Regions from separate parts of the Pantoea sp. nfd-35 genome, predicted to be linked through region 4. Evidence: predicted binding sites of a transcription regulator. Region 4 holds the regulator's gene; each other region holds the start of a gene.

Region 1 (8,062 bases), 400 kb from region 4:
AAAACACAGTTATCACACCAAAGGCCAGGCGATGGATTTCCACATTGAAGGGGTGACGCTGGCGAATGTTCGCAAAGCCGCATTAAAAATGCGTGCCGGTGGTGTAGGATATTATCCCAGCAGCAACTTTGTACATATTGATACCGGTCCCGTCAGGCACTGGTAGTAACGTCGGCAACGCTGCGGGTGCCGACCATGGAGCGTTATGAATTATCACATTATCCCCGTCACCGCCTTCGCCCAGAACTGTTCGGTTATCTGGTGCGAAACCACGCGTGAATCGGCCCTGGTGGACCCGGGTGGCGATGCCGATACCATCAGGCAAACGCTGGCGCAGCTTGATTTGAAGCCTGCACAGATTCTGCTTACGCATGGTCACCTCGATCATGTTGGGGCAGCGGCAGAACTGGCTGCATTCTGGCAGGTGCCGCTGGTCGGCCCGCAAAAGCAGGATGCTTTCTGGCTGGAATCCTTACCTACTCAAAGCCAAATGTTTGGGCTGGAATATTGTGCCCCGTTGACGCCGGATCGCTGGCTGGAGGAGGGGGATACCGTTCAGGTTGGTCAGGTCACGCTTGATGTGCTGCACTGTCCCGGACATACGCCGGGGCACATTGTATTTTTTGATGCCAAAGGCCGCTTACTGGTCTCAGGTGATGTGATCTTTAGCGGCGGCGTCGGGCGTACCGACTTCCCGCAGGGTAATCATCAACATCTCATCGATGCGATAAATAATAAGCTGCTGCCGCTCGGCGACGATGTGACGTTTTTACCCGGTCACGGGCCTGTGTCAACGCTGGGGCGTGAACGTCTGACCAATCCTTTCCTGCAATAAAAAATGGGCCAGAGTGGCCCATTTTTTTATACGCGATGCGCTTAAAGTACGGCGACAATCGCCTCGCACAGTGCAGACATATTATCTGGTGTCATACCGGCAACGTTTACGCGGCCTGAATTAACGGCATAAACCCCAAACTCCTCGCGCAGGCGAATGACCTGATCTTTGGTCAGCCCACTGAACGAGAACATGCCATTCTGCTTAATGATAAAGCTGAAGTCCTGCTGCGCGCCTTTATCCGCCAGGGTGTTCACAAACAGTTGGCGCATGCGCTGGATACGCTGACGCATATCAGACAGCTCTTGCTGCCAGATAGTGCGGAGCGCGTCGTTGCCCAGAATCGTGGCCACCACGGCCGCACCGTGTGACGGCGGGTTAGAATAGTTGGCGCGGATGGTGTATTTCACCTGGCTGAATGCGGTGTCGGCCGTCGCGGCATCGCCCGCAACCAGCGTAATCGCACCCACACGTTCGTTATACAGGCCGAAGTTCTTGGAATAAGAACTGGCGACAATCAGTTCCTGATGGCTGGCCGCAAAAATGCGCAGACCTTCAGCATCCTCTTCCAGACCACGGGCAAAGCCCTGGTAGGCAAAGTCAAACAGGGGCAGCCAGCCGTTAGCCAGAGAGAGCTGTGCCAGCTGTTGCCACTGCTCTGCAGTAGGATCGATACCGGTCGGGTTATGGCAGCAGCCATGGAACAGCACCACATCACCGGCTTTCACCTCTTTCAGTGAGGCCAGCATGCCGTCAAAATCCAGGGTATGGTTTGCTGCGTCATAGTACTGGTATTCGCATACCTCAAGCCCGGCGGCATTAAACACGTTTTTGTGGTTCGGCCAGCTCGGGTTGCTCACCCACACGCGCTTAACGGACGTCTGAGTAGACAGGAAATCCGCGGCGACGCGCAGTGCACCTGTACCGCCCGGCGTCTGTGCCGTGCGGGCTCTGCCCGCCGCGATCAGGGCATTGCCTTGACCAAATAACAATTCCTGCGTGCAGTGCGCGAAATCTGGCAGACCGTCAATGCTCAGGTAATTTTTGCTGGTTTCGTGTTCAAGCAGGTACTGCTCTGCTTTCTTAACGCTGGTGAGCACCGGGGTTTTTCCGGTTTCATCTTTGTAAACACCAATACCGAGATTGATTTTATTGGGGCGGTCGTCGGCACGAAAGAGATCGGCCAGGCCAAGAATGGGGTCAGCGGGTGCAGCAGAGATCGATTCAAACATGAGTCGGGTCCAGTAGCGTGAACTTTAGCAAATGAACCATCAGGTTAACGTCAGCACGGCGAAATGCCAACCGTTTGCGATAAAATTCATCGTCTGTGCGACAGAATTACCCGTTCTAATGTTAACAGTGGGATAGCGCGGGGCTGAGTGCGAGGAAACGGCAATAAAAAACGGAGCCGAAGCTCCGTTTTTTGTACTGCATCAACAAACTTAGAACTGGTAAACCACACCAACACCAACTACGTCATCGTTAGGAATGCCGAGTGGGTTGTTTTTGTCCAGCTGGTTGATTTTGTAATCAACGTAGGTGGCCATGTTTTTGTTGAAGTAGTAGGTGGCGCCCACATCGAAGTATTTGTAGATATCAGCATCGCCGATACCTTCGATGTCTTTGCCTTTAGACTGAACGTAGGCCAGTGAAGGACGCAGACCAAAATCAAATTGATACTGAGCAACCATCTCAATGATTTGAGCTTTGTTTGCAAAGGCAGGTGCGGTAGTTGTTGGGCCAGTAACGATTGAAATTGGTGCTGCATTACGCATTTCACCATACATCGCTGCCAGATAAATATTGTTAGCATCATATTTCAGAGCGGTTGCCCAGCTTTCAGCATGTTTGCCAGCACCAACGATATTACCGTTGGCTGCAACACCCTGAGCCTGCGAGTCAGTACGATCGCTGCTGCTATATGCACCCACAATGCCTACACCGATAGGTGAGGTGTAAGATGTTGATGCACCCCAGCCATCGCCATTTGCTCTACGATCGGCGCGGTTTGAATTCTCATTTTTGCCCTGGTACTGAAGCGCGAAGTTCCAACCATCAACCAGACCAAAGAAGTTGCTGTTGCGATAGGTCAACAGACCGCCGCTACGGCCATTCATGAAGTTGTCTGAGTTACCTGAGTCACCACCGAATACTGGCAGCATATCGGTCCAGCCGATTGCATCATAAACCACACCGTAGTTACGGCCGTAGTCGATTGAACCTGCATCACCGAATTTCAGACCAGCGAAGCCCAGACGGGTTTTGTTGTCAGTTTGCGCATCAGAACCTTCAGAGTTATTGCCCTGAATGTTGTATTCCCACTGACCGTAACCGGTCATCTGGTCATTAATCTTGGTTTCGCCTTTGAAGCCGAAGCGAATATAAGTCTGATCGCCGTCATCACCTGCGTTATCAGAGAACTGGTGACGCGCATCCACTTTACCGTACAGGTCCAGCTTATTGCCGTCTTTGTTATAAACTTCTGCTGCGTTGGCTGCGCCGGCGGCGAGCAGAGCAGGGATAACCACTGCCAGAATGTTGCGCTTCATCATTATTTATTACCCTCATTGGAGTTATTTGGACACCTGCCACTGCCGTCAAGAAAACTTTACGTGAACCTTGAAAGAAGTTTGGTGTCTCCTGTGTCTGCACGCATCTTTCCATCCCCCATCGGGTAATTCTACTGCGAAAATGCTACAAAAGTCGTAATCTTGTTTCAGATATAAAAAATGTATTACAAAATGTAAAAATAACGGAACTTTGTGAGTCATATCAAAATTTACAAAAATAAAAAAAGGCCGGCGATGCCGACCTCTTTATATATATGAATTTCTTATATTTAATTCTGAAAATCAGAAGCTCGCGTTGCGTGGCGTCCGTGGGAAGGGGATAACATCTCTTACATTTTGTACGCCGGTGACATAGGCGATCAAACGTTCGAAACCTAATCCAAACCCTGAATGTGGCACGGTGCCATAGCGACGCAGATCGCGATACCACCAGTAATCTTCTTTTTTCAGCCCCATCTCTTCCAGACGCGCATCCAGCACATCCAGACGTTCCTCACGCTGAGAACCGCCGATAATTTCACCGATACCCGGCGCTAACACATCCATCGCGGCCACGGTTTTCCCGTCGTCGTTAAGGCGCATATAGAATGCCTTGATATCTTTCGGATAGTTTTTCACCACCACCGGCGCTTTAAAATGCTTCTCGGCAAGATAACGTTCATGTTCAGAGGACAGATCGATGCCCCACGACACCGGGTTCTCAAAGGTCTGCCCGCAGTTCATCAGGATATCGACGGCATCGGTATAATCGACCTGGGCGAAATCGGTGGTAACAAAACGCTCCAGGCGATTAATCGCATCGTTGTCTACGCGCTCGGCAAAAAATGCCATATCGTCTGCACGCTCATCCAGCACGGCTTTGAAGACATACTTGAGCATGGCTTCCGCCAGGGCTGCCGCATCGTCTAATGAGGCGAAAGCGATTTCCGGTTCCAGCATCCAGAACTCTGCCAGATGGCGGCTGGTATTGGAGTTTTCCGCACGGAACGTGGGGCCGAAGGTGTAGATTTTCGACAAGGCGCTGGCGTAGGTTTCACCGTTCAGCTGCCCTGAAACCGTCAGGAAGGCCTCTTTCCCGAAGAAATCCTCCGAATAGTCGACTTTGCCCTGATCGTTGCGCGGCAGGTTTTCCATGTCCAGCGTCGAAACGCGGAACATCTCACCGGCCCCTTCAGTGTCAGAGGCGGTGATCAGCGGCGTGGAAACCCAAAAGTAGCCGTTCTCATGGAAGAAGCGGTGCAGCGCCTGGGCGAGGGTATGACGAACGCGCGCCACGGCGCCAATCAGGTTGGTACGCGGACGCAGGTGGGCCACCTCACGCAGGTATTCGATACTGTGACGTTTTGCCGCCATTGGGTAGCTGTCGGGATCTTCTACCCAGCCCACGACCTCCAGCTTTGTCGCCTGAATTTCGAATGCCTGACCCTGACCCGGAGATGCAACGACCTTACCGGTGACGATGACGGAACAGCCGGTGGTCAGGTGCAGCACTTCGTCCTGATAATTATTCAGAGAATTATTGACGACAGCCTGAACGGGATTAAAGCAGGAGCCGTCATAGACAGCGATAAAGGAAAGACCGGCTTTGGAATCTCTTCGGGTACGCACCCAACCACGTACGGTGACTTCACTGTCAACCGCGACGCGACCGTGCAGTACATCCGCTACAGGCACTACGCTCATAAATATCTCTCTATATAGAAGAAGTGTGTGAATGAATTCCCCAGACTGGGGTGTAGCTATGTTACTTGTGAGTCAACAGGAAACAAGCAAAATTCAGGGGAATAACCGATTTATTGCAGGAAGGCGGGGCGCGATAACGCCCCGATAACAAAGACGCTAGCTGGCTTTTTTAACCAGTGGCAAATCAAAGGCTTTTCTCAGAGCCTTAACGAACGCTTTATCCTGACAGATGGTTTTACCTGGGCTGTCGGAAAGCTTGGCGACCGGCTTACCATTACATTGCACCAGCTTAATCACGATATTGAGCGGCGTAACGCCAGGAATATCACAAGTCAGGCGCGTGCCGATGCCGAAGACGACGTTGGTACGCTGACCAAAGTGGCGATACAGCGCCAGCGATTTATCCAGATTGAGGTTATCTGAGAACACCAGCATTTTCGTGAGCGGATCAATACCTAACTTCTGATAATGGGCCAGCGCTTTTTCGCCCCACTCAACCGGGTCACCTGAATCGTGACGCAGCCCCTGGTAACGGCGGGCGAACACAGGGCCGAAATCGCGCAGGAAGGCATCCATGGCGATACAGTCCGTGAGTGCAATGCCCAGCTTGTCGTCATATTCATCCAGCCAGGCCTGTAAGGCAGCGCGCTGACTGTTCGCCAGTACCGGACTGATTTGCTGAAAAGCCTGGAACCACTCGTGGGCCTGGGTACCCACTGGCGTGAGTGCGAGGCGACGGGCCAGGTCGTAGTTACTGGTGCCCATCAGCCAGGGAAAATCCTGTTTCAGCGTGCTGACGATCGATTCCTGCACATCCTGGGAATAGCGGCGGCGGGTACCAAAATCCATCAGGCGAAAACGTGACATGTCAGTGTCGGCAACCTGAGTCTTAAAGGCAGCGAGTTTCTGATGCAGAAAATCCACGGCCTGCTGGCTGCTGATGGCCGGTGTACGGTGGCGATGGACCACTTCACTGATCAAGGCCAACAGGGGGACTTCCCACATGATCACTTCCCGCCAGGGGCCCTGGATACGAATAGCCAGCTTGCCATGATGATTGCGAACTTCTACCTGCTGCGGGTCGTAGCGAAAATTTCGCAGCCAGTTAAGGTAGTCATCAGCAAAGAAGGGCAGATCAGATAACCAGGCATATTCAGCATCGGTCAGCGCCAGTGCCTGCATGGCGTCAATGGCTGTACGGATCTCGTCAGCATAAAAACCCAGCAATTCGTCGCTACGGCAGCGAAACTCCGCGGCCACCGTGACATCATGGTAACGGTGGAATACGGCTTGCTGCATATGGAGCTTATAAGCATCCGTATCCAGCAGCGAAGTCAGTATCGGGGAAGCATGTCCTGTCATGGCGCGTTTCGGCATCCTGTTCGGTGGCGCAGAGCCCGGTGTATTAAACGTCGTAAAAGACGCAAAAGTATAAATCACTAAGAGACAGCGATCACAGCATATTTCAGGATAGCGAGTCGAGGACGAAATGTGTCATTGTTAACAAATTGTAGCCATTTTACCTGATGTGCACGTTGTGCATGCTAAGCTCGGCGCATCATGCTTAGACGTTTGACGCGTAGGGCTTATACTTGAGTGAATAATGCAAAGACGTTGATGAATAACTACTTAATGCGGGACGGAATATGACGCAGCAGCCACAAATAAAATATCGACACGATTATCGTGCACCAGACTACACCATCACCGATATCGATTTAACCTTTGAACTCGATGAAAGCACCACGCGGGTGACGGCGGTGAGTCAGGTTAAGCGTCAGGGAGACAGCCAGGCTGAACTGCGTCTGGACGGCGAAGATCTGACGCTGATCTCGCTGGAAGTGGATGGACAGGCCTGGGCGGCCTGGCGTGAAGAGGCGGGTTGCCTGGTGCTCAGCCAGTTACCGGACAGCTTTACGCTGAAAATCGTCAATGACATTCATCCCGATCGTAACAGTGCCCTTGAAGGCTTATACAAATCGGGTGAAGCGCTCTGTACCCAGTGTGAAGCCGAAGGCTTTCGGCATATTACCTGGTATTTAGATCGCCCTGACGTGCTGGCACGCTTCACGACCACCGTCATTGCCGACGGCAGCCGTTATCCTTTCCTGCTGTCTAACGGAAATCGCATTGATAGCGGTCAGGACGACAAGGGCCGTAACTGGGTGAAGTGGCAGGATCCGTTTCCTAAGCCCTGTTATTTGTTTGCGCTGGTCGCGGGCGATTTTGACGTGCTGCGTGACAGCTTTACTACGCGTTCGGGTCGGAATGTTGCGTTGGAGATCTTCGTCGATCGCGGCAATCTGGATCGTGCCGACTGGGCAATGACGTCATTAAAGAACAGCATGAAGTGGGATGAGGAGCGTTTCGGCCTGGAGTATGACCTCGACATCTTTATGATTGTTGCGGTGGACTTCTTCAACATGGGGGCCATGGAGAATAAAGGACTTAACGTTTTCAACTCCAAATACGTGCTGGCCAAAGCCGAAACCGCCACCGATAAAGATTATCTGGGGATTGAGGCGGTCATCGGTCATGAATATTTCCACAACTGGACCGGTAACCGTGTGACCTGTCGCGACTGGTTCCAGCTGAGCCTGAAAGAGGGGCTGACCGTGTTTCGCGATCAGGAGTTCAGTTCCGACCTGGGATCGCGTGCGGTAAACCGAATCGATAATGTGCGTATTATGCGCGGCGCGCAGTTTGCCGAGGACGCCAGCCCGATGGCGCACCCGATCCGCCCGGATCAGGTTATCGAGATGAACAACTTTTACACCTTGACGGTGTATGAAAAGGGATCAGAAGTGATCCGTATGATGCACACCTTGCTGGGCGAAGCGAATTTCCAGAAGGGCATGCAGCTCTATTTCGAACGTCATGACGGTAGCGCGGCGACCTGTGATGATTTCGTTCAGGCCATGGAAGACGCGTCTAACGTTGATCTTTCCCAGTTCCGTCGCTGGTACAGTCAGTC
Region 2 (8,062 bases), 1.7 Mb from region 4:
CGATAAAGCTGGCTTCTTCGCCGTCCAGAAACTCTTCAATCACGATACGGTGCCCGGCGTCACCAAACGCATTGCCCGCCAGCATATCCTGCACGGCATCTTCCGCTTCCTGCAGCGTCATGGCCACAATCACGCCTTTACCGGCAGCCAGCCCGTCAGCTTTGATGACAATCGGCGCACCTTTTTCACGCAGGTAAGCCAGCGCAGGGGCGACGTCGGTGAAGTTTTGGTACTCGGCACTGGGGATGTTGTGACGTGCAAGAAAGTCCTTGGTGAATGCTTTAGACCCTTCCAATTGCGCGGCGGCCTGAGTTGGACCAAAGATTTTCAATCCGGCCTCGCGGAACGCATCAACCACGCCTGCCACTAACGGCGCTTCAGGGCCGACAATGGTGAGATCAATCTGTTCACGTTGAGCGAAGGCCAGCAAAGCGGGAATATCGGTGGGGGCAATATCGACGTTCTGCAACGCGGGTTCCAGCGCGGTGCCCGCATTACCAGGTGCGACAAAAATGGTTTCTGCCAGCGGCGACTGCGACGCTTTCCAGGCCAATGCGTGTTCACGTCCGCCGTTACCGATGATTAAAATTTTCATAAAAGGCTCCACAGAATTAATGGCGGAAGTGACGCATGTCGGTAAAGATCATGGCAATACCATGCTCATCTGCTGCCGCAATCACTTCATCGTCGCGGATAGAACCGCCAGGCTGAATCACACAGCTTACGCCCACGGCAGCAGCGGCATCAATGCCATCCCGGAACGGGAAGAACGCATCGGAAGCCATCGCGGACCCTTTTACTTCCAGGCCTTCATCACCCGCTTTAATTCCTGCAATTTTGGCAGAGTAGACGCGGCTCATCTGGCCAGCACCTATGCCGATGGTCATATTGTCGCGCGCATAGACAATGGCGTTGGACTTAACGAATTTCGCCACTTTCCAGCAGAACAGGGCATCACGCAGTTCCTGCTCAGAAGGTTGGCGCTTGCTGACGACGCGCAACTGGCTGGCATCGACCATACCGAGGTCGCGATCCTGAACCAGCAGACCACCATTCACCCGTTTGAAATCAAGGGCAGCCACGCGACCCTGCCAGTCACCGCATACCAGCACGCGGACGTTTTGTTTTGCCGCGGTCACTTTCAGCGCAGCTTCCGTTGCAGCAGGAGCGATGATGACTTCAACAAACTGTCGGCTGATGATGGCCTGGGCTGTCGCCTCATCCAGCTCGCGGTTAAAGGCAATGATGCCGCCGAAGGCAGATGTCGGGTCAGTCTGATAGGCACGCTCATAAGCTGCCAGAATTGACTCACCCACCGCAACACCGCAAGGATTGGCGTGTTTGACAATGACGCAGGCGGGCTCAATAAACTCTTTCACGCACTCAAGCGCGGCATCGGTATCCGCAATGTTGTTATAAGAGAGTGCCTTGCCCTGCACCTGGCTGGCGGTAGCGACCGAGGCTTCCTGCACATTCTCTTCTATATAGAAGGCGGCGTCCTGATGGCTGTTCTCGCCATAGCGCATATCCTGCTTCTTAATGAAGTTGAGATTGAGGGTGCGCGGGAAGCGGCCGGCTGGTTGGCTGGTTTCACCATGATAGGCAGGAACCAGAGTACCGAAGTAGTTAGCGATCATGCTGTCGTACGCGGCGGTATGTTCAAACGCTTTGATTGCCAGGTTGAAGCGGGTTTCGAGCGTCAGTGAGTTCTGATTGGCGTCCAGCTCAGCGATAATGGCCGGATAATCGCTGCTCTTAACGACAATCGCCACGTCTTTGTGATTCTTGGCCGCCGAGCGCACCATTGTCGGGCCGCCAATATCAATGTTCTCAACGGCGTCTTCCAGTGAGCAATCTGGTTTTGCGACGGTTTGGGCAAAGGGATAAAGATTGACGACCACCATATCAATCGGGCTGATAGCATGCTGCGCCATCACCGCATCATCTTGTCCACGACGTCCTAAAATGCCGCCATGGACTTTCGGGTGCAGTGTTTTAACGCGTCCATCCATCATTTCCGGGAAGCCGGTGTAGTCAGACACTTCTGTGACGGGAAGTCCCGCCTCTGCGAGCAGGCGAGCGGTACCACCTGTGGAGAGCAGCTCAACACCGCGCTGAGAGAGTGCCTGAGCAAATTCGAGGATGCCGGCTTTATCAGAAACACTGAGCAGGGCGCGGCGTAAAGGACGAGGTTGTTGCATGGTGGTTTTATCCCTTGGCTTTGATTCGCGTAAATAAGAGCGTTACATCAAGCTTGCGTGCTTACTTTTCTCTATATAGAGCAGCAAAAGCGTAAAAACTTCAGGTAACGCCCCGAAAAGGGGCATCCATTGCGTTGCGGGGCATTGTAGCGAAAACGTTTGCGTGATGCTCGTCTAAATTTGATGCGGCCAGGAATGTGGATAACTTTGTGTGTAACTGCGTATAAGGCGGGGTTTTGCTGTGGAATGCAGCGAACAGTCATTTTTATTGAATTTAGCCCTTGTCAGCCAGAGAGAACTCCCTATAATGCGCCTCCATCGACACGGCACAACGGCTTACGGAATGCGGTGTTGAGAGGGTCAGGCAACTGAGCCGCCGGAGAAAAACTTCTGAAAAAGAGGTTGACTCTGAAGGAGGAAAGCGTAATATACGCCACCTCGCGACAGACGGTTAACCCGCTGTTCGCACTGCTCTTTAACAATTTATCAGACAATCTGTGTGGGCACTCGCAGGATTGATATCAGCGTCTCCGGACGTAAAAAATATCAAAGCCTCACGAGTGAACACATAATGAAATTCATTATGACGTTTTACAGATGAGCACCGCTGAACTGGTTTCAGCAAATCAAACTTAAATTGAAGAGTTTGATCATGGCTCAGATTGAACGCTGGCGGCAGGCCTAACACATGCAAGTCGGACGGTAGCACAGAGGAGCTTGCTCCTCGGGTGACGAGTGGCGGACGGGTGAGTAATGTCTGGGGATCTGCCCGATAGAGGGGGATAACCACTGGAAACGGTGGCTAATACCGCATAACGTCGCAAGACCAAAGAGGGGGACCTTCGGGCCTCTCACTATCGGATGAACCCAGATGGGATTAGCTAGTAGGCGGGGTAACGGCCCACCTAGGCGACGATCCCTAGCTGGTCTGAGAGGATGACCAGCCACACTGGAACTGAGACACGGTCCAGACTCCTACGGGAGGCAGCAGTGGGGAATATTGCACAATGGGCGCAAGCCTGATGCAGCCATGCCGCGTGTATGAAGAAGGCCTTCGGGTTGTAAAGTACTTTCAGCGGGGAGGAAGGCGATGTGGTTAATAACCTTGTCGATTGACGTTACCCGCAGAAGAAGCACCGGCTAACTCCGTGCCAGCAGCCGCGGTAATACGGAGGGTGCAAGCGTTAATCGGAATTACTGGGCGTAAAGCGCACGCAGGCGGTCTGTTAAGTCAGATGTGAAATCCCCGGGCTTAACCTGGGAACTGCATTTGAAACTGGCAGGCTTGAGTCTCGTAGAGGGGGGTAGAATTCCAGGTGTAGCGGTGAAATGCGTAGAGATCTGGAGGAATACCGGTGGCGAAGGCGGCCCCCTGGACGAAGACTGACGCTCAGGTGCGAAAGCGTGGGGAGCAAACAGGATTAGATACCCTGGTAGTCCACGCCGTAAACGATGTCGACTTGGAGGTTGTTCCCTTGAGGAGTGGCTTCCGGAGCTAACGCGTTAAGTCGACCGCCTGGGGAGTACGGCCGCAAGGTTAAAACTCAAATGAATTGACGGGGGCCCGCACAAGCGGTGGAGCATGTGGTTTAATTCGATGCAACGCGAAGAACCTTACCTACTCTTGACATCCACGGAATTTGGCAGAGATGCCTTAGTGCCTTCGGGAACCGTGAGACAGGTGCTGCATGGCTGTCGTCAGCTCGTGTTGTGAAATGTTGGGTTAAGTCCCGCAACGAGCGCAACCCTTATCCTTTGTTGCCAGCGATTCGGTCGGGAACTCAAAGGAGACTGCCGGTGATAAACCGGAGGAAGGTGGGGATGACGTCAAGTCATCATGGCCCTTACGAGTAGGGCTACACACGTGCTACAATGGCGCATACAAAGAGAAGCGACCTCGCGAGAGCAAGCGGACCTCATAAAGTGCGTCGTAGTCCGGATCGGAGTCTGCAACTCGACTCCGTGAAGTCGGAATCGCTAGTAATCGTGGATCAGAATGCCACGGTGAATACGTTCCCGGGCCTTGTACACACCGCCCGTCACACCATGGGAGTGGGTTGCAAAAGAAGTAGGTAGCTTAACCTTCGGGAGGGCGCTTACCACTTTGTGATTCATGACTGGGGTGAAGTCGTAACAAGGTAACCGTAGGGGAACCTGCGGTTGGATCACCTCCTTACCTGAAGATACCTTCCCGCGAAGTGCTCACACAGATTGTCTGATAGAAAGTCACGAGCAGAAAAAACCTCTACAGGCTTGTAGCTCAGGTGGTTAGAGCGCACCCCTGATAAGGGTGAGGTCGGTGGTTCAAGTCCACTCAGGCCTACCAACTTCGCACTCATGCTGCGTTATGTCTCCGGCTCGCATAGTTCACTATGCTTCGCGGACACACGCCTTGCCTGAGCACGAAGTGCACTTCTCACGAAGTGTACTCGGTTGAGTGGTAGTAGTGGTCTCTGCAGTAACTGTATGGGGCTATAGCTCAGCTGGGAGAGCGCCTGCCTTGCACGCAGGAGGTCAGCGGTTCGATCCCGCTTAGCTCCACCATACTCACTACTGTATTTTTTCTGAAAATACTTCAGAGCGTACCGGCAACGGTGTGCTGCGAAGTATTCTGCTCTTTAACAATCCGGAACAAGCTGAAAATTTGAAACGACGCATTGTCGTGTTCCTCCGTAATAAGGAACACAGCACAATGTGTTCGAGTCTCTCAAAAGCTCACGACACGCAGCGTAAAACGCCTGTGGGTTGTGAGGTTAAGCGACTAAGCGTACACGGTGGATGCCCTGGCAGTCAGAGGCGATGAAGGGCGTGCTAATCTGCGATAAGCGCCGGTAAGGTGATATGAACCGCTACAACCGGCGATACCCGAATGGGGAAACCCAGTGTGACTCGTCACACTATCATGCAGTGAATACATAGCTGTATGAGGCGAACCGGGGGAACTGAAACATCTAAGTACCCCGAGGAAAAGAAATCAACCGAGATTCCCCCAGTAGCGGCGAGCGAACGGGGAGGAGCCCAGAACCATCATCAGCTTGTGCATCAGTGGAAGCGTCTGGAAAGTCGCAGGGTACAGGGTGATACTCCCGGGTGCACAGGTTGTGAGTTCGATGAGTAAGGCGGGACACGTGGTATCCTGTCTGAATATGGGGGGACCATCCTCCAAGGCTAAATACTCCTGACTGACCGATAGTGAACCAGTACCGTGAGGGAAAGGCGAAAAGAACCCCGGCGAGGGGAGTGAAACAGAACCTGAAACCGTGTACGTACAAGCAGTGGGAGCCTCTTTATGGGGTGACTGCGTACCTTTTGTATAATGGGTCAGCGACTTATATTCTGTAGCAAGGTTAACCGTATAGGGGAGCCGCAGGGAAACCGAGTCTTAACTGGGCGTTAAGTTGCAGGGTATAGACCCGAAACCCGGTGATCTAGCCATGGGCAGGTTGAAGGTTGGGTAACACTAACTGGAGGACCGAACCGACTAATGTTGAAAAATTAGCGGATGACCTGTGGCTGGGGGTGAAAGGCCAATCAAACCGGGAGATAGCTGGTTCTCCCCGAAAGCTATTTAGGTAGCGCCTCGTGAACTCATCTCCGGGGGTAGAGCACTGTTTCGGCTAGGGGGCCATCCCGGCTTACCAACCCGATGCAAACTGCGAATACCGGAGAATGTTATCACGGGAGACACACGGCGGGTGCTAACGTCCGTCGTGAAGAGGGAAACAACCCAGACCGCCAGCTAAGGTCCCAAAGTCATGGTTAAGTGGGAAACGATGTGGGAAGGCCCAGACAGCCAGGATGTTGGCTTAGAAGCAGCCATCATTTAAAGAAAGCGTAATAGCTCACTGGTCGAGTCGGCCTGCGCGGAAGATGTAACGGGGCTAAACCATGCACCGAAGCTGCGGCAGCGACGCTTATGCGTTGTTGGGTAGGGGAGCGTTCTGTAAGCCGTCGAAGGTGTGCTGTGAGGCATGCTGGAGGTATCAGAAGTGCGAATGCTGACATAAGTAACGATAAACAAGGTGAAAAACCTTGTCGCCGGAAGACCAAGGGTTCCTGTTCAACGTTAATCGGAGCAGGGTGAGTCGACCCCTAAGGCGAGGCCGAAAGGCGTAGTCGATGGGAAACAGGTTAATATTCCTGTACTTGGTGTTACTGCGAAGGGGGGACGGAGAAGGCTATATCAGCCGGGCGACGGTTGTCCCGGTTTAAGCGTGTAGGTGTGTGTTCCAGGCAAATCCGGTTCACTTTACACTGAGGCGTGACGACGAGGCACTACGGTGCTGAAGTGATAAATGCCCTGCTTCCAGGAAAAGCCTCTAAGCATCAGGTAACACAAAATCGTACCCCAAACCGACACAGGTGGTCAGGTAGAGAATACCAAGGCGCTTGAGAGAACTCGGGTGAAGGAACTAGGCAAAATGGTGCCGTAACTTCGGGAGAAGGCACGCTGGCGCGTAGGTGAAGGGACTTGCTCCCGGAGCCGAAGCCAGTCGAAGATACCAGCTGGCTGCAACTGTTTATTAAAAACACAGCACTGTGCAAACACGAAAGTGGACGTATACGGTGTGACGCCTGCCCGGTGCCGGAAGGTTAATTGATGGGGTTATCCGCAAGGAGAAGCTCTTGATCGAAGCCCCGGTAAACGGCGGCCGTAACTATAACGGTCCTAAGGTAGCGAAATTCCTTGTCGGGTAAGTTCCGACCTGCACGAATGGCGTAATGATGGCCAGGCTGTCTCCACCCGAGACTCAGTGAAATTGAAATCGCTGTGAAGATGCAGTGTACCCGCGGCAAGACGGAAAGACCCCGTGAACCTTTACTACAGCTTGACACTGAACACTGAGCCTTGATGTGTAGGATAGGTGGGAGGCTTTGAAGCGTGGACGCCAGTCTGCGTGGAGCCGACCTTGAAATACCACCCTTTAATGTTTGGTGTTCTAACGTAGGCCCGTAATCCGGGCTGCGGACAGTGTCTGGTGGGTAGTTTGACTGGGGCGGTCTCCTCCCAAAGCGTAACGGAGGAGCACGAAGGTTGGCTAATCCTGGTCGGACATCAGGAGGTTAGTGCAATGGCATAAGCCAGCTTGACTGCGAGAGTGACGGCTCGAGCAGGTGCGAAAGCAGGTCATAGTGATCCGGTGGTTCTGAATGGAAGGGCCATCGCTCAACGGATAAAAGGTACTCCGGGGATAACAGGCTGATACCGCCCAAGAGTTCATATCGACGGCGGTGTTTGGCACCTCGATGTCGGCTCATCACATCCTGGGGCTGAAGTAGGTCCCAAGGGTACGGCTGTTCGCCGTTTAAAGTGGTACGCGAGCTGGGTTTAGAACGTCGTGAGACAGTTCGGTCCCTATCTGCCGTGGGCGCTGGAGAATTGAGGGGGGTTGCTCCTAGTACGAGAGGACCGGAGTGAACGCACCGCTGGTGTCCGGGTTGTCACGCCAGTGGCACTGCCCGGTAGCTAAGTGCGGAAAAGATAAGTGCTGAAAGCATCTAAGCACGAAACTTGCCCCGAGATGAGTTCTCCCTGAGCCTTTAAGGCTCCTGAAGGGACGTTGAAGACGACGACGTTGATAGGCCGGGTGTGTAAGCGCAGCGATGCGTTGAGCTTACCGGTACTAATGACCCGTGAGGCTTAACCTTACAACGCCAGAGGCGTTTTGGTTGAGAGACGATTTAAATTTTCAGCATTGTTTACCGGATAAAGAATTTAGTTCTGTTCTGCGGACGCGAGTCCGAAGGATTTTGCGCTGAGTGCAAGGCGGCAACCGAGACGGGGTGAAGGAGCATACTGAGGTATGTGACTGAGCGGCGCGAGGGAAGCCAGCGCGGCAGCAGCGTGAAAGACGCAGGAC
Region 3 (8,062 bases), 1.3 Mb from region 4:
CCTGCGTACGCTTTCCGCCAACATCGCGATCGAGATGCCTGAAGCGGCCGTGGGCAGCGCCCATTACCGAATTTTGTTCCTGAGTGCGTTTTTATTGCTGATATTTACGTTAATGATTAATACCCTGGCAGAACTCATCCGGCAGCGCCTGCGCCATCGCTTTAGTCAGTACAAGGAGCAGGCATGACGGTGATGCGACAAAACGACCGCTGGCGCTGGTTAACGGCCGGGGCCGTGACGGTGTGCCTGTTGGCGTTTACCTTATTGATAGGATTGCTGGGATGGCAGGGGCTGCGTACCTTTTGGCCTCATAAGGTTGAGCTCTATACCTTTACGCAGCCTGACGGCAGTCACACCCGGCTGCTGGGTGAAACCCTTGAGCGGCAGTCACAGTATCCGGCCCCGGCTGGCAATGCAGATGACCCGCACGCGACGCTGCATCGCTATTTGATTAAAACCGGCAACCGTGACTGGGCCGCACCGGATTTTCGTATTGCGCTCAGCAAGAATACACCGGCAGTCAGCCAGCCTGAGGCCATCATGGTGTTACAGCGCCGCAGTTACGGCAATGCTTACGGCTGGCTTGTGGGCCTGCGCGAAGACAATGAAGCGCTGACGGCCAAAAACATCAATGCACTTTTACAGCAGCGCCTTGAACAGGTGCAGATTCTGGTACGTCAGGCCAACGAAATCCGTCGTGTTGATATGGCCCGGCTGAATCAGCAACTGGATCAGCTAGACGATCAGGCTGAACAGCAGCGTGAGGCAAAGCAGTTTGATTTGCAGGCGCAGTCAGAATATGACGCCAATCAGGCTGCACTTGAGCGTCGGCTTATTCAGCTCAATGACAGGCTGAACAATCTGCAAGAGGAAAGTCAGCGTGACGCCTTAATTCTGCGTGACGTTAACGGTATCGAGCACAGTATCCCGCTGTCGCAGATCGTGGCGGCCTGGCAACCCAATGCCATGACGTTGACAGAAAAAACAGGGCACTTTTTCCACCAACTGTGGCGCTTCGTCAGTGATTCGCCTGCCGAGGGCGAAAGCGATTTTGGCGTTTTCCCCGCCATCTTCGGCACGGTTCTGATGGTGCTGCTGATGTCCGTGGTTGTTATGCCGTTGGGGGTGATTGCAGCCGTCTGGCTGCATGAATATGCCGGACGCAATGCCTTGACCCGACTGGTACGCATCGCGGTGGTGAACCTGGCGGGCGTACCATCCATTGTCTATGGTGTGTTCGGACTGGGCTTCTTTGTCTGGCTGGTGGGCGGTTCGGTCGATCGGCTGTTCTACAGCAGCGCGCTGCCGAATCCCACCTTCGGCACGCCGGGCTTGCTCTGGGCATCGCTCACGTTGGCCCTGCTGACCCTGCCGGTGGTGATCGTGGCAACGGAAGAGGGCTTATCCCGCATACCGAACAGCCTGAGACAGGGATCGCTGGCGCTCGGGGCGACGCAGGCCGAAACCTTATGGAACGTGGTGCTGCCGATGGCGGTTCCGGCGATGTTAACCGGGCTGATTCTGGCGGTAGCGCGCGCCGCGGGCGAAACCGCGCCATTGATGCTGGTCGGCGTGGTAAAAATGGTACCGGAATTGCCGGTTGATGCGGTGTTTCCCTATCTGCACCTCGACAGAAAATTTATGCATCTGGGCTTTCAGATTTATGATTTAGCCTTTCAAAGCCCCAATACCGAAGCCGACCGGCCGCTGGTGTTTGCCACGGCGCTGCTGCTGGTGCTCATTATTCTGTTGCTGAACCTGCTAGCCATGGGCCTGCGTCACCGTCTGCGTGAACGCTATCGCCTGATGACTCAATAACTGACGATGACTACAATGCCCGAAACTGATATTGCGCTAACCGTTGATCACCTTTCGCTCTGGTATGGTGAGCGCCAGGTGCTTCAGGATGTCTCGCTGCAGCTACCCAAAAACCGTATTACCGCCCTGATTGGGCCGTCCGGCTGCGGCAAATCAACGTTGCTGCGCTGCTTTAATCGTATGAATGACGTGATCGATAACTGCCGCATCGACGGCGAGATTCTTCTGGAGCAGCAGTCGATCATGCGGCCTGCCCAGGATGTCTCTGCGCTGCGTCGCCGGGTCGGTATGGTTTTCCAGCGGCCCAATCCTTTTCCGAAGTCGGTCTACGAAAACGTGGTGTACGGATTGCGCTTGCAGGGCGTGCGCGACAAGCGGGTACTGAATGAGGCCTGTGAACGCGCACTCCGTGCGGCGGCGTTATGGGGAGAAGTGAAAGATCAGCTGGCACAGAATGCCCTGACGCTCTCCACGGGGCAGCAGCAGAGGCTGGTTATCGCCCGCGCCATTGCGATTGAGCCGGACGTGCTGTTACTGGATGAGCCGACGTCGGCGCTGGACCCGATTTCAACGCTGGTGATCGAAGAACTGATGAGCACCCTGAAACAGCACTTCACGCTGGTGCTGGTGACCCATAATATGCAGCAGGCCTCACGTGTGTCGGATTACACGGCCTTTATGCATCAGGGATCGCTGGTGGAGTTCGACACAACAGACAAGATTTTCACGACGCCGAAGGTGCGCCGGACGGAAGATTACATCACCGGACGCTATGGCTGAAAAGGGCAGGGAGCCTGGCTCCCTGCCTGTTACTCGTGGGCGTAGCCCTGAAGCGGTAACGGCTTACCATCCAGCCAGGCCTTTCCCTCACGCATGGCCAGGCGGCCTTCAACAAACCAGTTAATCACCAGCGGATAGATGGCATGTTCCTGATGTTGCACGCGCTCGGTAATGTCCGCTTCGCTGTCTTCGGCAAAAACGGGCACCTTGGCCTGCAGAATCACCGGACCACCGTCCAGTTCATCCGTTACGAAATGCACTGACGTGCCATGCTCCGCATCGCCATTTTCCAGGGCCTGGCGGTGAGTATGCAGTCCGGGATATTTGGGCAGGAGCGACGGGTGAATATTCAGCAGTCGGTCGTGATAATGCGCCACAAAACCCGGGCTTAAAATGCGCATATATCCTGCCAGCACCACAACATCCGGCGCACAGGCGTCGATCTCACGCATAAGCTGGCGATCAAAACTTTCACGGTCGCTAAAGTCACGGGCGTCCAGGGCAATAGCCGGAATGCCTGCCCGCTCTGCGCGGACTAAGCCATAGGCGGAGGCTTTATTACTGAACACGGCAGCGACGCTGCCGTGAATACGCCCGTTTGCACAGGCGTCAAGGATGGACTGAAGATTACTTCCGTTGCCGGAGATCAGCACAACCAGCTTTTTCATGACGTGATGACCACACGCTCTTCCGCTTCTGATGCCTTAATCACGCCGATTTTCCAGGCATTTTCACCGGCGGCGCGCATTAGTTCAACGGCTTTATCCGCGTCGGCAGGGCTCAGGGCAATCAGCATACCCACGCCACAGTTGAACGTACGGTACATTTCGTGACGGCTGACGTTACCAGCCTGCTGCATCCAGCTAAACACAGCCGGCCATTCCCAGCTTTTTTCGTCAATCACGGCCTGGGTGTTATCGGGCAGCACGCGTGGAATGTTTTCCCAGAAGCCGCCGCCGGTAAGATGCGCGATAGCATGCACATCGACCTGTTCGATCAGGCTCAGAATGTTTTTGACATAAATGCGGGTAGGTTCCAGCAAATGATCGGCCAGCGGTTTGCCTTCGAGCTGCTCAACCTGCGGATCGGTCCCGCTGACTTCCAGAATTTTGCGCACCAGAGAATAACCATTGGAGTGCGGGCCGCTGGAGCCTAATGCGATCAGGACATCGCCGTCCTGCACTTTGCTGCCGTCAATGATTTCTGATTTCTCAACGACGCCAACGCAGAAGCCGGCCACGTCGTAGTCTTCGCCATGATACATGCCCGGCATTTCGGCCGTTTCGCCGCCCACCAGTGCACAGCCTGACTGCAGGCAACCCTCGGCGATACCGGTGATGACCGCCGACGCGGTATCCACATCCAGTTTGCCGGTGGCGTAGTAATCCAGGAAGAAGAGCGGTTCAGCGCCTTGTACCACCAGATCGTTGACACACATCGCGACCAGATCAATGCCGATAGCATCGTGGCGCTTAAGATCCATCGCCAGACGCAGTTTGGTGCCTACGCCGTCGGTGCCGGAGACCAGCACGGGTTCACGGTATTTTTGCGGCAGCGCACAAAGCGCACCGAAGCCGCCTAGTCCACCCATGACTTCCGGGCGACGCGTCTTTTTCACTACGCCTTTAATACGGTCAACCAGAGCGTTACCAGCATCAATATCAACACCGGCGTCTTTGTAACTGAGAGAGGTCTTGTCGGTCACTGCGAGGTCCCCACGCGAGTTGCGGTTGGTGGTTTAATATAAAGCGCGGCAATTCTACCAGCGCAGGCAAACGTTTGCGAGTCTCAGATTGCGTCCCCGGCGATTTTCATCAATCCTTACTTTGCCATGACAAAATGCCTCTGATTGCGCAAGCACATGTGGCACTGCGGCGAAAAGGCGGTATAATCCCGCGATTTTTTTTTAGCTCAACTCACTCCGGGAGAACAACAATGAAGATCGTGGAAGTCAAACACCCGCTGGTCAAACATAAACTGGGACTGATGCGTGAGCATGATATCAGTACAAAGCGTTTCCGCGAGCTGGCCTCTGAAGTCGGCAGTCTGCTGACGTATGAAGCGACCGCCGATCTGGAAACCGAAAAGGTCACCATTGAGGGCTGGAATGGCCCGGTTCAGGTTGATCAAATCAAAGGTAAAAAAATCACCGTCGTGCCTATTCTGCGTGCCGGTCTGGGCATGATGGAAGGCGTACTGGAGCACGTACCCAGCGCGCGCATCAGCGTTGTTGGCGTCTACCGTGATGAAGAAACGCTGGAGCCGGTGCCTTACTTCCAGAAACTGGTTTCGAATATCGAAGAGCGCCTGGCACTGGTGGTTGACCCCATGCTGGCCACGGGCGGCTCAATGATTGCCACGATAGACCTGTTAAAGAAAGCGGGCTGCAGCAGTATCAAAGTGCTGGTGCTGGTTGCGGCACCTGAAGGGATTGCCGCGCTGGAAAAAGCGCATCCGGATGTGGAGCTTTACACCGCTTCTGTGGATCAGGGGCTTAACGACAAGGGTTATATCATCCCAGGCCTGGGTGATGCCGGTGATAAAATCTTCGGCACCAAGTAATGATGAAAATCCGCGGCGCCATGCATCACGCTGTTTTCAGCCTGCAGCAGCAGGCCGAGCCGCTTTTTTCTGTTGTAACACATAAAGAAATGAACCAGCCGACCAGAGAGTCGGCTTTTTTTTGCCTGAAAACAGACCACTCACTCAAGGGGACTTTTAATGACTCGTCGCGCTATCGGCGTTAGCGAACGGCCGCCATTACTGCAAACGATTCCGCTCAGCCTGCAGCATCTGTTCGCCATGTTTGGCGCCACCGTGTTAGTGCCAATTCTGTTCCACATCAATCCGGCGACGGTATTGCTGTTTAACGGTATCGGTACGCTGCTGTACCTGTTTATTTGTAAGGGAAAAATCCCCGCCTATCTGGGTTCCAGCTTTGCCTTTATTTCACCCGTGTTGCTCCTGCTGCCGCTGGGTTATGAAGTAGCGCTGGGCGGTTTTATTCTGTGTGGCGTGTTGTTCTGCCTTGTCGCGCTGATCGTTAAAAAAGCCGGAACAGGCTGGCTGGACGTGATGTTTCCGCCAGCAGCAATGGGGGCCATCGTTGCCGTCATTGGTCTGGAACTGGCTGGCGTGGCCGCGAATATGGCGGGGCTGCTTCCAGCCGAAGGCCAGTCGCCAAACGGCACAACCGTGTTGATTTCGCTGGTGACCCTGGCGGTTACCGTTTTTGGATCGGTTTTGTTCCGTGGATTTATGGCGATCATTCCTATCCTGATCGGTGTGCTGGCCGGTTACGCGCTTTCCGCCTTCATGGGCATCGTGGACTGGAGCGGCGTTGAACAGGCGCACTGGTTTGCCTTACCGACGTTTTATACGCCGCGCTTTGAATGGATTGCCATGTTGACCATTCTGCCCGCCGCTCTGGTGGTCATTGCTGAGCATGTGGGCCACCTGGTCGTGACGGCGAATATCGTTAAAAGAGATCTGGTGCGCGATCCCGGACTGCATCGTTCCATGTTCGCCAATGGCTTATCGACGGTCATTTCCGGGTTCTTTGGATCCACCCCGAACACGACATACGGCGAAAACATTGGCGTCATGGCGATTACCCGCGTTTACAGTACCTGGGTGATTGGCGGCGCGGCCATTTTCGCGATTTTACTCTCCTGCGTCGGCAAACTGGCGGCCGCTATTCAGGCGATTCCGGTGCCGGTGATGGGCGGCGTATCCCTGCTGCTGTATGGCGTTATCGGCGCGTCAGGTATCCGTGTCCTGATTGAGTCCAAAGTGGATTACAACAAAGCGCAAAACCTGATTCTGACCTCCGTTATCCTGATTATTGGCGTCAGCGGGGCGAAAGTACATATCGGGGCTGCCGAGCTGAAAGGCATGGCGCTGGCCACGCTGGTCGGCGTTGCGCTGGCCTTAATTTTTCGCGTCATTTCCCTCCTGCGTCCAGAAGAAGTGATTCTGGATGCGGAAGACAACCGCGAGTCGTAATCCCACCGTCAGCGGTCAAAAGTCGGGCAGGGATGCCCGATTCATCTCTGGCCGAAAACTATGATAGACTTGCCCCGATTTTTGCTTGTTCTCTTGCTGAGGTGCTTCTGAACACGCCGGCACAATTGTCATTGCCACTCTATTTACCTGACGACGAAACCTTCGCCAGCTTCTGGCCGGGTGAAAACCCCTCGCTTATTGCCGCGATTAAGGGTGCGCTTAGCCAGCAACATGGCAGCTATCTTTATTTCTGGTCTCGTGAAGGGGGCGGTCGCAGCCATCTGCTGCATGCCGCCTGCGCTGAAATGTCTGCACGCGGCGAAGCCGTGGGCTATGTGCCGCTCGATAAACGCACCTGGTTTGTCCCGGACGTGCTGGAAGGCATGGAGCAACTGCCACTGGTTTGCATCGATAATATTCAGTGCATTGCGGGAGAAGAGGCCTGGGAAATGGCGATTTTCGATCTTTATAACCGCATTCTGGAAACCGGCAATACCCGGTTGTTTATTACCGGCGATCGTCCACCGCGTCAGCTCAATCTGCATCTGCCCGATCTGGCATCGCGCCTCGACTGGGGGCAGATTTATCGTCTACAGCCGCTCTCCGATGAGGATAAACTGCAGGCTTTACAGCTGCGCGCCGGACTGCGGGGATTTGAACTGCCTGAAGACGTCGGGCGCTTTTTGCTAAAGCGCCTTGACCGAGAAATGCGCACGCTGTTTGATACGTTGGATCGTCTCGACAGCGCATCCATTAGCGCCCAGCGTAAGCTGACGATTCCCTTCGTAAAAGAAACCCTTGGCCTCTAAAGGATTTCCAGTACCGCTTCTGGCGGACGTCCCAGGCGGGCGCGATCGCCGTTGATCACAATCGGTCGCTCAATCAGTTTGGGATTTTCCAGCAGCGCGTCCAGCAACGCGCTTTCCCCGATGTCAGGCCGATCCAGCCCCAGCGCCGCATAAAGCGGATCCTTACGACGCATTAACTCACGGGCACTTTGCATATCCAGCTTTTGCAGCAGGATCTGTAACGTCTGGCGATCCGGCGGCGTGTCCAGATAGTGCACGATCTCCGGGGCGATGCCGCGCTCTGCTAGCAGCGCCAGGGTTTCCCGGCTCTTGCTGCAGCGTGGATTATGATAAAAGGTCACCATACTGTTTATCCTCGTTGATACTGCTTAAAGCGTTGCTGGAGCTGGCGTAGCTGGTCGATGCGGGCATCGTAACGGGCCTGTTTCAGGCTGCCGAGCGGCACCAGTGAACTGGCCCGGCTTAGGGCGCTAATGGCCTGATCCAGCTGGCCGCTCAGCGCCAGACTTTCGGCGCGGGCAAAGAGCTCCTCATCTGTCAGCCCCTGCTGCGCGGAAGCCTGGGCCAGCAGATCCCATCCGTTGGTATCGTCTTTATGAGTCCAGGTATAGCGGTTGAGAATGCGGCTGGCGTTCGCCGGCTGTTTCGCT
Region 4 (8,062 bases):
GCGTCCAGCCGGAAGGTAAAGCGCCGGTTGCGCCTTCGGCGATTCCCGCAGGCACACGTACCTCCCTGCGTGCCGAAGACGGCAGCGTGTATCGCGAAGATACCTCAGTGCCGCGCGAACTGAGCATCAGTGAAATTCAGCAAATCGTTGCCGATTTTGGTCAGGCCGCTGCCAATGCGCGGGAAGCAGACTTCGACATGCTGGAACTGCACTCCGCTCACGGCTATCTGATGCACCAGTTCCTGTCACCGTCCTCGAATCAGCGTACCGATGAGTACGGCGGCAGCGTTGAGAAACGCGGACGTTTTGCGCTTGAAGTGGTCGATGCCGCGATTGCCAACTGGTCAGCGGATCGTGTTGGTATCCGTGTCTCTCCTGTCGGCAGCTTCCAGAACCTGGATAATGGCCCGAACGAAGAAGAAGATGCACTGTGGTACATCGCTGAACTGGCGAAACGCAAGATTGCCTATCTGCATATGTCAGAACCTGACTGGGCAGGCGGTACACCTTACAGCGACGCCTTCCGTCAGAAAGTCCGTGATACCTTCCCGGGCGTAATTATTGGCGCTGGCGCTTACACCGTTGAGAAAGCGGATGATCTTATCAGCCGCGGCTTGATCGATGCCGTTGCCTTTGGTCGGGATTACATCGCTAACCCGGATCTGGCCCAGCGTTTACAACAAGATGCACCACTGAATCCACAGCGTCCCGAATCCTTCTACGGTGGCGGCGCTGAAGGCTATACTGACTATCCTGCACTGTAAAACGCAGGCAGCCGTGAGTCTTTCACGGCTGCGGTTATTCTTTGGCGATTATCGTCGCTATACTGAGTGTTTGTGTCATCCGGGGATGACGTTTTTCAAAAGAGGAAGCTATGCGTTTACTTCATACCATGCTGCGCGTTGGCGATTTGCAACGCTCCATTGATTTTTACACTCGCGTGCTGGGCATGCGCCTGCTGCGCCAAAGCGAAAACGCTGAATATAAATATACCCTGGCGTTTGTGGGCTACACCGAAGAGAGCGAAGGTGCCGTTATTGAGCTGACCTACAATTGGGGCGTTGACAGCTACGATCTCGGTAACGCTTATGGTCACATCGCGTTGGGCGTTGATGATGTTGCCGCAACCTGCGAGCGCATCCGTAACGACGGCGGTAACGTGACGCGTGAAGCCGGCCCGGTCAAAGGTGGCACCACGATCATTGCCTTTGTTGAAGATCCAGACGGTTATAAAATCGAACTGATCGAAAATAAACATGCCGGACACGGCCTCGGCAGCTAAGCCGTCAACATCAGCCCGCGCAACGCGGGCTGATTCTTGCTTCCCTTACCTGTACCTGCTGCAGACGGGGCGCTTTTTTGGCATACTACGCGCTGCCCTTTTTCTGCAATGAGATCCTGATGTCTGAATCGTCTTCCCCCAACGCACTCAATCAACGCTTTCGTGGTTTCTATCCCGTGGTTATCGATGTGGAAACGGCGGGCTTCAATGCGCAAACCGATGCGCTGCTGGAAGTCGCGGCCATTACGCTGAAAATGGATGACGAGGGTTGGCTTCATCACGACCAGACACTGCATTTTCATGTTGAACCTTTTGTCGGCGCTCTGCTGCATCCGGAAGCCCTTGCCTTTACCGGCATCGATCCCAGCAATCCGTTACGGGGCGCGGTGAGCGAATACGAAGCCTTGCATGCCATTTTTAAACTGGTGCGCAAAGGCATTAAAGATACCGGGTGCAATCGCGCGATCATGGTGGCGCATAATGCCACCTTCGATCTTAATTTTATGAATGCCGCCGCCGAACGCGCCAGCCTGAAACGGAATCCGTTTCATCCTTTTGCCACTTTCGACACGGCCGCTCTGAGCGGGTTAGTGCTGGGTCAGACGGTACTGGCCAAAGCCTGCAAAGCGGCCGGGATGGAATTTGACAGCAGTCAGGCGCACTCTGCGCTGTATGACACGCAGCAAACGGCCACGCTGTTCTGCGAACTGGTCAATCGCTGGAAACGTCTGGGAGGCTGGCCGCTGGCTCTAGCGGAAGAAGCAACAGAAGATCAGGGCGCGGCGGAGTAAACGCCCGTTAAACGAAGAAAAGGCCGACGATGTCGGCCTTTTTTATTATTCCGCTTCTTTAAACTTCTCAGCGGTTTCTTTGACCAGCGGTTGTAATTCGCCACGCTGGAACATCTCAACAATAATGTCGCAGCCGCCAACCAGTTCGCCATCGACCCACAGCTGAGGGAAGGTTGGCCAGTTAGCATACTTTGGCAGCTCTGCGCGAATATCCGGGTTCTGCAGAATATCCACGTAAGCGAAGCGCTCACCACAGGCAGACAGCGCCTGAACCGCCTGGGCAGAGAAACCGCAGCTTGGCAGTTTCGGCGAACCTTTCATGTACAGCAGGATCGGGTTTTCTGCGATCTGGCGCTGAATTTTTTCTACAGTACTCATTATTGCCTTCCTTAATTCGTCACTTCGTGTTTCTTTATTGTAGCGACTTCCCTTCAGGACTGAAAATGAGATTTTCTTCCCGTTAGGGCAAACCGCCATGTTTGTTAAGTCCGCTTGCGCGCTATCCACCCGCTCATCGGGACCCAAAAGGTGAATGCATTAATAATTTGCAATAATTTTGCTGAGTTAACCTGCTGAAATTGCTTATTTATGCCTGCTTTTTACCCAAGTTATTAATTAATAAAAAAAGGACTTACTGTTTTAAAAAAAACTGGACTAGAATGTCTTCGGCGCTGATCGTTGATCAGATTTTTCTTAACCTTGTCAGATATCTGTTGAACCTGACAGCTTAACCAGTAAACGGACTATGCGTTCAATTATTACGCTTCTTATTCTGGCTTTTGCGCAACTGTTCTTTAACGTCGCCTCTGCATCACCGCAGGCGCCGGTTAAGGCCAGCTTGCATAAGGTAGAGAAAAAAAGTGCGCGCGAAGATGAGCGGCGCAAGCGACGCACGGTTAAAGCGTCGGCGAAAAAAAGCCGTTCCTCCGCAGAGCAGAAATCCAGCAAAACGCTTAAAACCAGTAAAAATCCCTCTCACGCGGTTGCCTCTCACAAAACCCTGACCAAAGCGACTGATTCACACAAGAAGCTCACCAAAAAAGTGGCCGCCAACGCCACCAGCAAGAAACGCTATGGTCATCAACGCGCGGTGAAGGTGGCGAAAGCGGACAGCAAGGATACCGGCACCATCAAAATGAGCAACGCACACCGTCAGCGCTATCAAAAAGCACGTGAAACGGCGATGGCAAAACTGATGGGACAGCTGGGCAAGCGCTACCAGTGGGGCGGAAAATCGCCGCATACCGGTTTCGACTGCAGCGGCCTGGTGTGGTACGCCTACAAAGATGTGGTGAAATTTAAAATTCCGCGTACTGCAAATGAAATGTATCACCTGCGGGATGCCGCGCCGGTGAATCGGGAAGCGCTGGAGAAAGGCGATCTGGTGTTTTTCCGCATCAACGGACGTGGCACGGCCGACCACGTGGGTGTTTACCTGGGTAACGGTAAATTTATTCAGTCACCGCGTACCGGAAAGGACATTCAAATCAGTGCGTTAAGCGAAGATTACTGGCAGCGCCACTATATTGGTGCGCGTCGCGTCATGACGCCAAAAACCGTTCGCTAAACGTCACTCCTCCGTCATACCGACGGAACGCAGCCGGGACAGGGAAACCTTCCCGGCTTTTTTATTAGTTCAGAATGGCGGTAAAGCTGAACGCAATAATCATCAACAGTGCAGCCGCCGTGGTCATCAATGACAGTTTCAGATCGGTACTCATCACAACTCCTTAGGCACAATTTTAGTAGGGGTTAAGCATTTTCCCACACGCGTGGGTAAAAATCTCGTTTTATCCGCGCAGCCTTGTTAGAATCCCCTCTTTGTTGCGCAACAGCGCGCAACATCGGTTGCGTCAGCACCCTTTTCAACCGTTATTTCCTGCCCCGATGCCCCATAACCGGTCAGAAAAACGATTTTTTTGCAGAAATAACCGTCCGCTGACGCAAACGTTTAACAACATGCTTATCAACAGGTTAGATAAGCCCGGGAGTTCGATTTTCATGGCAACAATTAAAGATGTGGCGAAACGTGCAGGCGTCTCTACCACAACCGTTTCTCACGTCATCAATAAGACGCGCTTTGTCGCAGAAGATACCCGCGAAGCGGTCTGGGAAGCGATTCGGGAATTACATTATTCACCCAGCGCCGTAGCACGCAGCCTGAAGGTGAATCACACCAAAACGCTGGGCCTTTTGGCCACCTCCAGCGAGGCGCCCTATTTCGCTGAAATTATTGAAGCCGTGGAGAATCACTGCTTTGATAAAGGCTACACCCTGATTTTAGGCAACGCGCATAACGACCTGCAAAAACAGCGTGCCTACCTCTCGATGATGGCGCAGAAGCGCGTCGATGGGCTGCTGGTCATGTGTTCTGAGTACCCGGATGATTTGCTGCAAATGCTGGAAGCCAACCGCAATATTCCCATGGTGGTCATGGACTGGGGCGAATCCCGTGCCGATTTTACTGACACGGTGCTGGATAATGCGTTTCAGGGCGGTTATCTGGCCGGCCGCTACCTCATCGAACGCGGGCATCGCGATATTGGCGCCATTCCAGGGCAAATGGAACGTAACACCGGTGGTGGCCGTCATGCCGGTTTCCTCAAGGCGCTGGAAGAAGCCGGTATTCAGCCGCGTTCAGAGTGGATTGTGCAGGGCGATTTCGAGCCTGAATCCGGGTATCAGGCTATGCAGCAAATTCTGTCGCAGAAGCAGCGCCCAAGCGCGGTGTTCTGCGGTGGCGATATTATGGCCATGGGCGCTATCTGTGCCGCCGATGAAATGGGCCTGCGCGTCCCGCAGGATATTTCGGTGATTGGCTACGATAATGTGCGCAACGCACGCTATTTCACGCCTGCACTGACTACCGTGCACCAGCCAAAAGCGCAACTGGGGGAGAAGGCTCTGGAGATGCTGCTGGACCGCATTACCAGCAAGCGTGAAGAGTCGCAAACCATCGAAGTGCATCCGACACTGATTGAGCGACGCTCTGTAGGCTACGGTCCCTATCGCGACTACCGTCGCTAATCCTCGCTCAACCACTCCTGATTGAGCGTTTGCGCATCACCCAGGTAATTGAGCAACCAGCCCAATGCCGGTGATGCGCGATCTTCCGCCCAACTGACGCAGCAGGGACTTTCTGGAAAAGGCTGGGGCAAGTTAAGTTCAGTCACTTCGCCGCTGTCCAGTAGCGGGCGGGCTAAGTGCCCCGGCACCATTGCGACGCACAGCCCGGCCCGGACGCAGTCCAGCCCGGTCTGCCATTCAGGCACCACCAGTCGGCGTTGATTATCCAGAGCCCAGGTCATACGGCGCGGTAACGCGCGCGAGGTGTCTTCCAGCACCAGCGAAGGCCAGTTGCGCAACGCCTCATCATCCAGCCGGGCGACCTGGGTTAACGGATGTTCCCGCGCGACGATGCAGCGCCAGTTCAGGGTTCCCATATCGCGGAAAGCAAACCGCCCGCCCACCGGAATCGCCTGAGTCGCGCCTATTGCGACCTCGACTCTTCCGTCAGCCAGCGCATCCCATACGCCGTTAAACACTTCATAACTGATGTGAAGCTCCATATCCGGAAAGTGGCGATAGAAATCCCTGACGAACTGACGGGTTCGGTGCGGTTTCACAATGCAGTCCACCGCAATCGCGATTTGCCCTCGCCAGCCGTTGGCCAGTTGCTGGCACTGACGGCGCGTGGCATCCATTTTTTTGATGACGCTGCGGCCTTCTCGCACAAAATGTTCGCCCGCAGGTGTCAAAACAACCTCCCGGTGCTGCCGTTCAAACAGCGGTACCGCCAGCCAGGTTTCAAGCTGGCGAACGGTATAGCTTATGGCAGAAGGCACACGGTGTAACTCCTGGGCCGCGGCACTGAAACTGCCGCCACGCGCGACCGCATCAACCACTTCAAGCGCATATTCAGACCACATATCCTGCCTTTAAATTTTTTAACAGCAACAGGCAAATTTTACCGTTTCACAGTATGAAGTACAGCTTTTACACTGCCCCGCGTTTATCCTGCAAAAAAATGAGAATCAGATGTCAGCTTCTAAAGGATTCATTCCCTATCTTGCCGTGCTCAGTATGCTGGGCTTTCTGGCCACCGATATGTACCTGCCCGCCTTCGGGGCCATGCAGCAAAGTTTTAACACCTCCGCCGGGATGATCAGCGCCAGTATGAGCCTGTTCCTGGCGGGTTTTGCCTGTGGTCAGCTGGTATGGGGACCGCTGTCAGATCGTATTGGCCGCAAACCGGTATTGCTGGCAGGACTGAGCCTGTTTGCGCTGGGTTGTGCGGGGATGCTGTGGGTGGACGACGTGGTACTGATGCTGGTGCTGCGCTTCATTCAGGCCATCGGCGTGTGCGCGGCTGCCGTGAGCTGGCAGGCCCTGGTGGTCGATCGCTATCCTCAGTCGCGCGCGAATAAAGTCTTTGCCACTATTATGCCGCTGGTCGCGCTGTCTCCTGCGCTTGCCCCGCTGCTGGGTGCCTGGCTGATTAGCCATTTTCACTGGCGCTCAATTTTTGTCGTTCTGACCGCGATTGCCGCGGCCCTGATCCTGATTACGCTGCGCCTGCCATCGGTACAAACAGCGCGCCGCCCGGCCCCGTCACAGCCCGGTTTTATGACGCTGCTGCGTTCACGCGTCTACAGCGGTAACGTCCTGATGTATTCTGCCTGCTCGGCCAGCTTTTTTGCCTGGCTGACCGGATCACCGTTTATTCTGGCAGCGATTGGCCTGTCGCCTGCTGATATCGGCTTAAGCTATATTCCGCAGACCATTGCTTTCTTAGTCGGCGGTTTTGGCTGCCGTGCGCTCCTTAACCGTTTCAAAGGGGCGCAGTTGCTGCCATGGCTGCTCATCGTCTATAGCCTTAGCGTACTGGCCCTGTTTGCCGTCGCCCTGTCAGGCTCGGTTTCACTCACCGCTTTGCTGGTGCCGTTTTGCGGCATGGCGCTGGCGAACGGGGCGATTTATCCCATCGTCGTATCCAGTGCACTTCTGCCCTTCCCCCATGCGACCGGCAGAGCCGCCGCCCTTCAGAACACGCTGCAGCTGGGCCTGTGCTTTGTCGCCAGCCTGGCCGTATCGGCGGGCCTGACCCAGGCGCTGTTCACCACAACGCTCATCATGGCGGTGACGATTGTACTGGCGCTGGCAGGCTATCAGATGCAGCGCCGCACCGGCGCACAAACTGATATTGCCTCAACGGCACATCCCTGCCAGGATAATCACTGAGGCAACGACTTTTGTCGTCTGAGTGATCAACACGTGACGGGCCCGCCAGCGCCTCCTGTGCCGGGCCCTGATTCGCCGTACCATCATAATAACAATGTTTGACGCAGCCTCATCGCTGTGAAGGTGTCTTTGTGGGCAAATGCACTCTGCTGGCCCCTGCATTGCACCCTTTCTCTGTACGCTTAAGGTTGTCTGGCGCAAGGCGTCATCTGTGACTTTTCTCATAATCCTGAGAAACGGCTCCTGCTCTTTCTCAGGTTCTGACAGTTCTGGTGATGGAGTGGCTATGAGTTCAACATGTGTAGCAGAAGTGAATATCGAACGAAACCATTGGTACCGTATCGTTCATGAGTTATTGCAAAAAGCAGACATCGAAATCAACGGTTCCCGCCCATGGGACATTCAGGTTAAACATCCCGATTTTTTTAAACGCGTCCTGCAAAAGGGCTCCCTGGGGCTGGGCGAAAGTTATATGGACGGCTGGTGGGAGTGCGAAAGGCTGGATATGTTTTTTCATCGGGCGTTGAAACATAAGCTTGATGAGCAGCTTCCTCATCACGTGCAGGATATCGTGCGCATTGCGCTGGCCCGCCTGGTTAACCTGCAGTCGAAAAAACGGGCCTGGCAAGTCGGCAAAGCGCACTATGATCTGGGTAATGACCTTTTTACCCTGATGCTCGATCCTTACATGCAATACTCCTGTGGCTACTGGAAAGACGCCACGACGCTTGAGGCGGCACAGGAAGCC

What was found. The regulator PurR, encoded in region 4, represses purine synthesis genes. The targets are predictions, from matches to a motif close to CANGCAAACGTTTGCNTG.
Region 1: the regulator PurR is predicted to act here: its motif matches at 2,131-2,148, upstream of P9J57_RS13510 (amino acid aminotransferase).
Region 2: the regulator PurR is predicted to act here: its motif matches at 2,350-2,367, upstream of purH (bifunctional phosphoribosylaminoimidazolecarboxamide formyltransferase/IMP cyclohydrolase).
Region 3: the regulator PurR is predicted to act here: its motif matches at 4,367-4,384, upstream of purM (phosphoribosylformylglycinamidine cyclo-ligase).

Annotation. Positions count from the first base shown of each region.
Region 1 covers NZ_CP122403.1:2,889,293-2,897,354, reverse strand. The annotation lists gene mepK (peptidoglycan L,D-endopeptidase MepK) at 1-166, shown strand, start outside; gene P9J57_RS13515 (MBL fold metallo-hydrolase) at 206-835, shown strand; gene P9J57_RS13510 (amino acid aminotransferase) at 877-2,067, opposite strand; gene ompF (porin OmpF) at 2,278-3,387, opposite strand; gene asnS (asparagine--tRNA ligase) at 3,688-5,088, opposite strand; gene pncB (nicotinate phosphoribosyltransferase) at 5,245-6,450, opposite strand; gene pepN (aminopeptidase N) at 6,735-8,062, shown strand, end outside.
Region 2 covers NZ_CP122403.1:4,235,981-4,244,042, reverse strand. The annotation lists gene purD (phosphoribosylamine--glycine ligase) at 1-595, opposite strand, end outside; gene purH (bifunctional phosphoribosylaminoimidazolecarboxamide formyltransferase/IMP cyclohydrolase) at 612-2,201, opposite strand; rRNA gene P9J57_RS19590 (16S ribosomal RNA) at 2,836-4,377, shown strand; tRNA gene P9J57_RS19585 (tRNA-Ile) at 4,451-4,527, shown strand; tRNA gene P9J57_RS19580 (tRNA-Ala) at 4,670-4,745, shown strand; rRNA gene P9J57_RS19575 (23S ribosomal RNA) at 4,953-7,850, shown strand.
Region 3 covers NZ_CP122403.1:1,232,956-1,241,017, forward strand. The annotation lists gene P9J57_RS05845 (ABC transporter permease subunit) at 1-187, shown strand, start outside; gene pstA (phosphate ABC transporter permease PstA) at 184-1,818, shown strand; gene pstB (phosphate ABC transporter ATP-binding protein PstB) at 1,825-2,598, shown strand; gene purN (phosphoribosylglycinamide formyltransferase) at 2,628-3,266, opposite strand; gene purM (phosphoribosylformylglycinamidine cyclo-ligase) at 3,263-4,303, opposite strand; gene upp (uracil phosphoribosyltransferase) at 4,534-5,160, shown strand; gene P9J57_RS05875 (hypothetical protein) at 5,160-5,345, shown strand; gene uraA (uracil permease) at 5,320-6,603, shown strand; gene hda (DnaA inactivator Hda) at 6,636-7,412, shown strand; gene arsC (arsenate reductase (glutaredoxin)) at 7,409-7,756, opposite strand; gene bepA (beta-barrel assembly-enhancing protease) at 7,762-8,062, opposite strand, start outside.
Region 4 covers NZ_CP122403.1:2,486,119-2,494,180, forward strand. The annotation lists gene nemA (alkene reductase) at 1-764, shown strand, start outside; gene gloA (lactoylglutathione lyase) at 875-1,282, shown strand; gene rnt (ribonuclease T) at 1,402-2,073, shown strand; gene P9J57_RS11570 (Grx4 family monothiol glutaredoxin) at 2,119-2,454, opposite strand; gene P9J57_RS11575 (C40 family peptidase) at 2,819-3,640, shown strand; gene cydH (cytochrome bd-I oxidase subunit CydH) at 3,705-3,794, opposite strand; gene purR (HTH-type transcriptional repressor PurR) at 4,075-5,100, shown strand; gene punR (DNA-binding transcriptional activator PunR) at 5,097-6,002, opposite strand; gene punC (purine nucleoside transporter PunC) at 6,112-7,314, shown strand; gene cfa (cyclopropane fatty acyl phospholipid synthase) at 7,601-8,062, shown strand, end outside.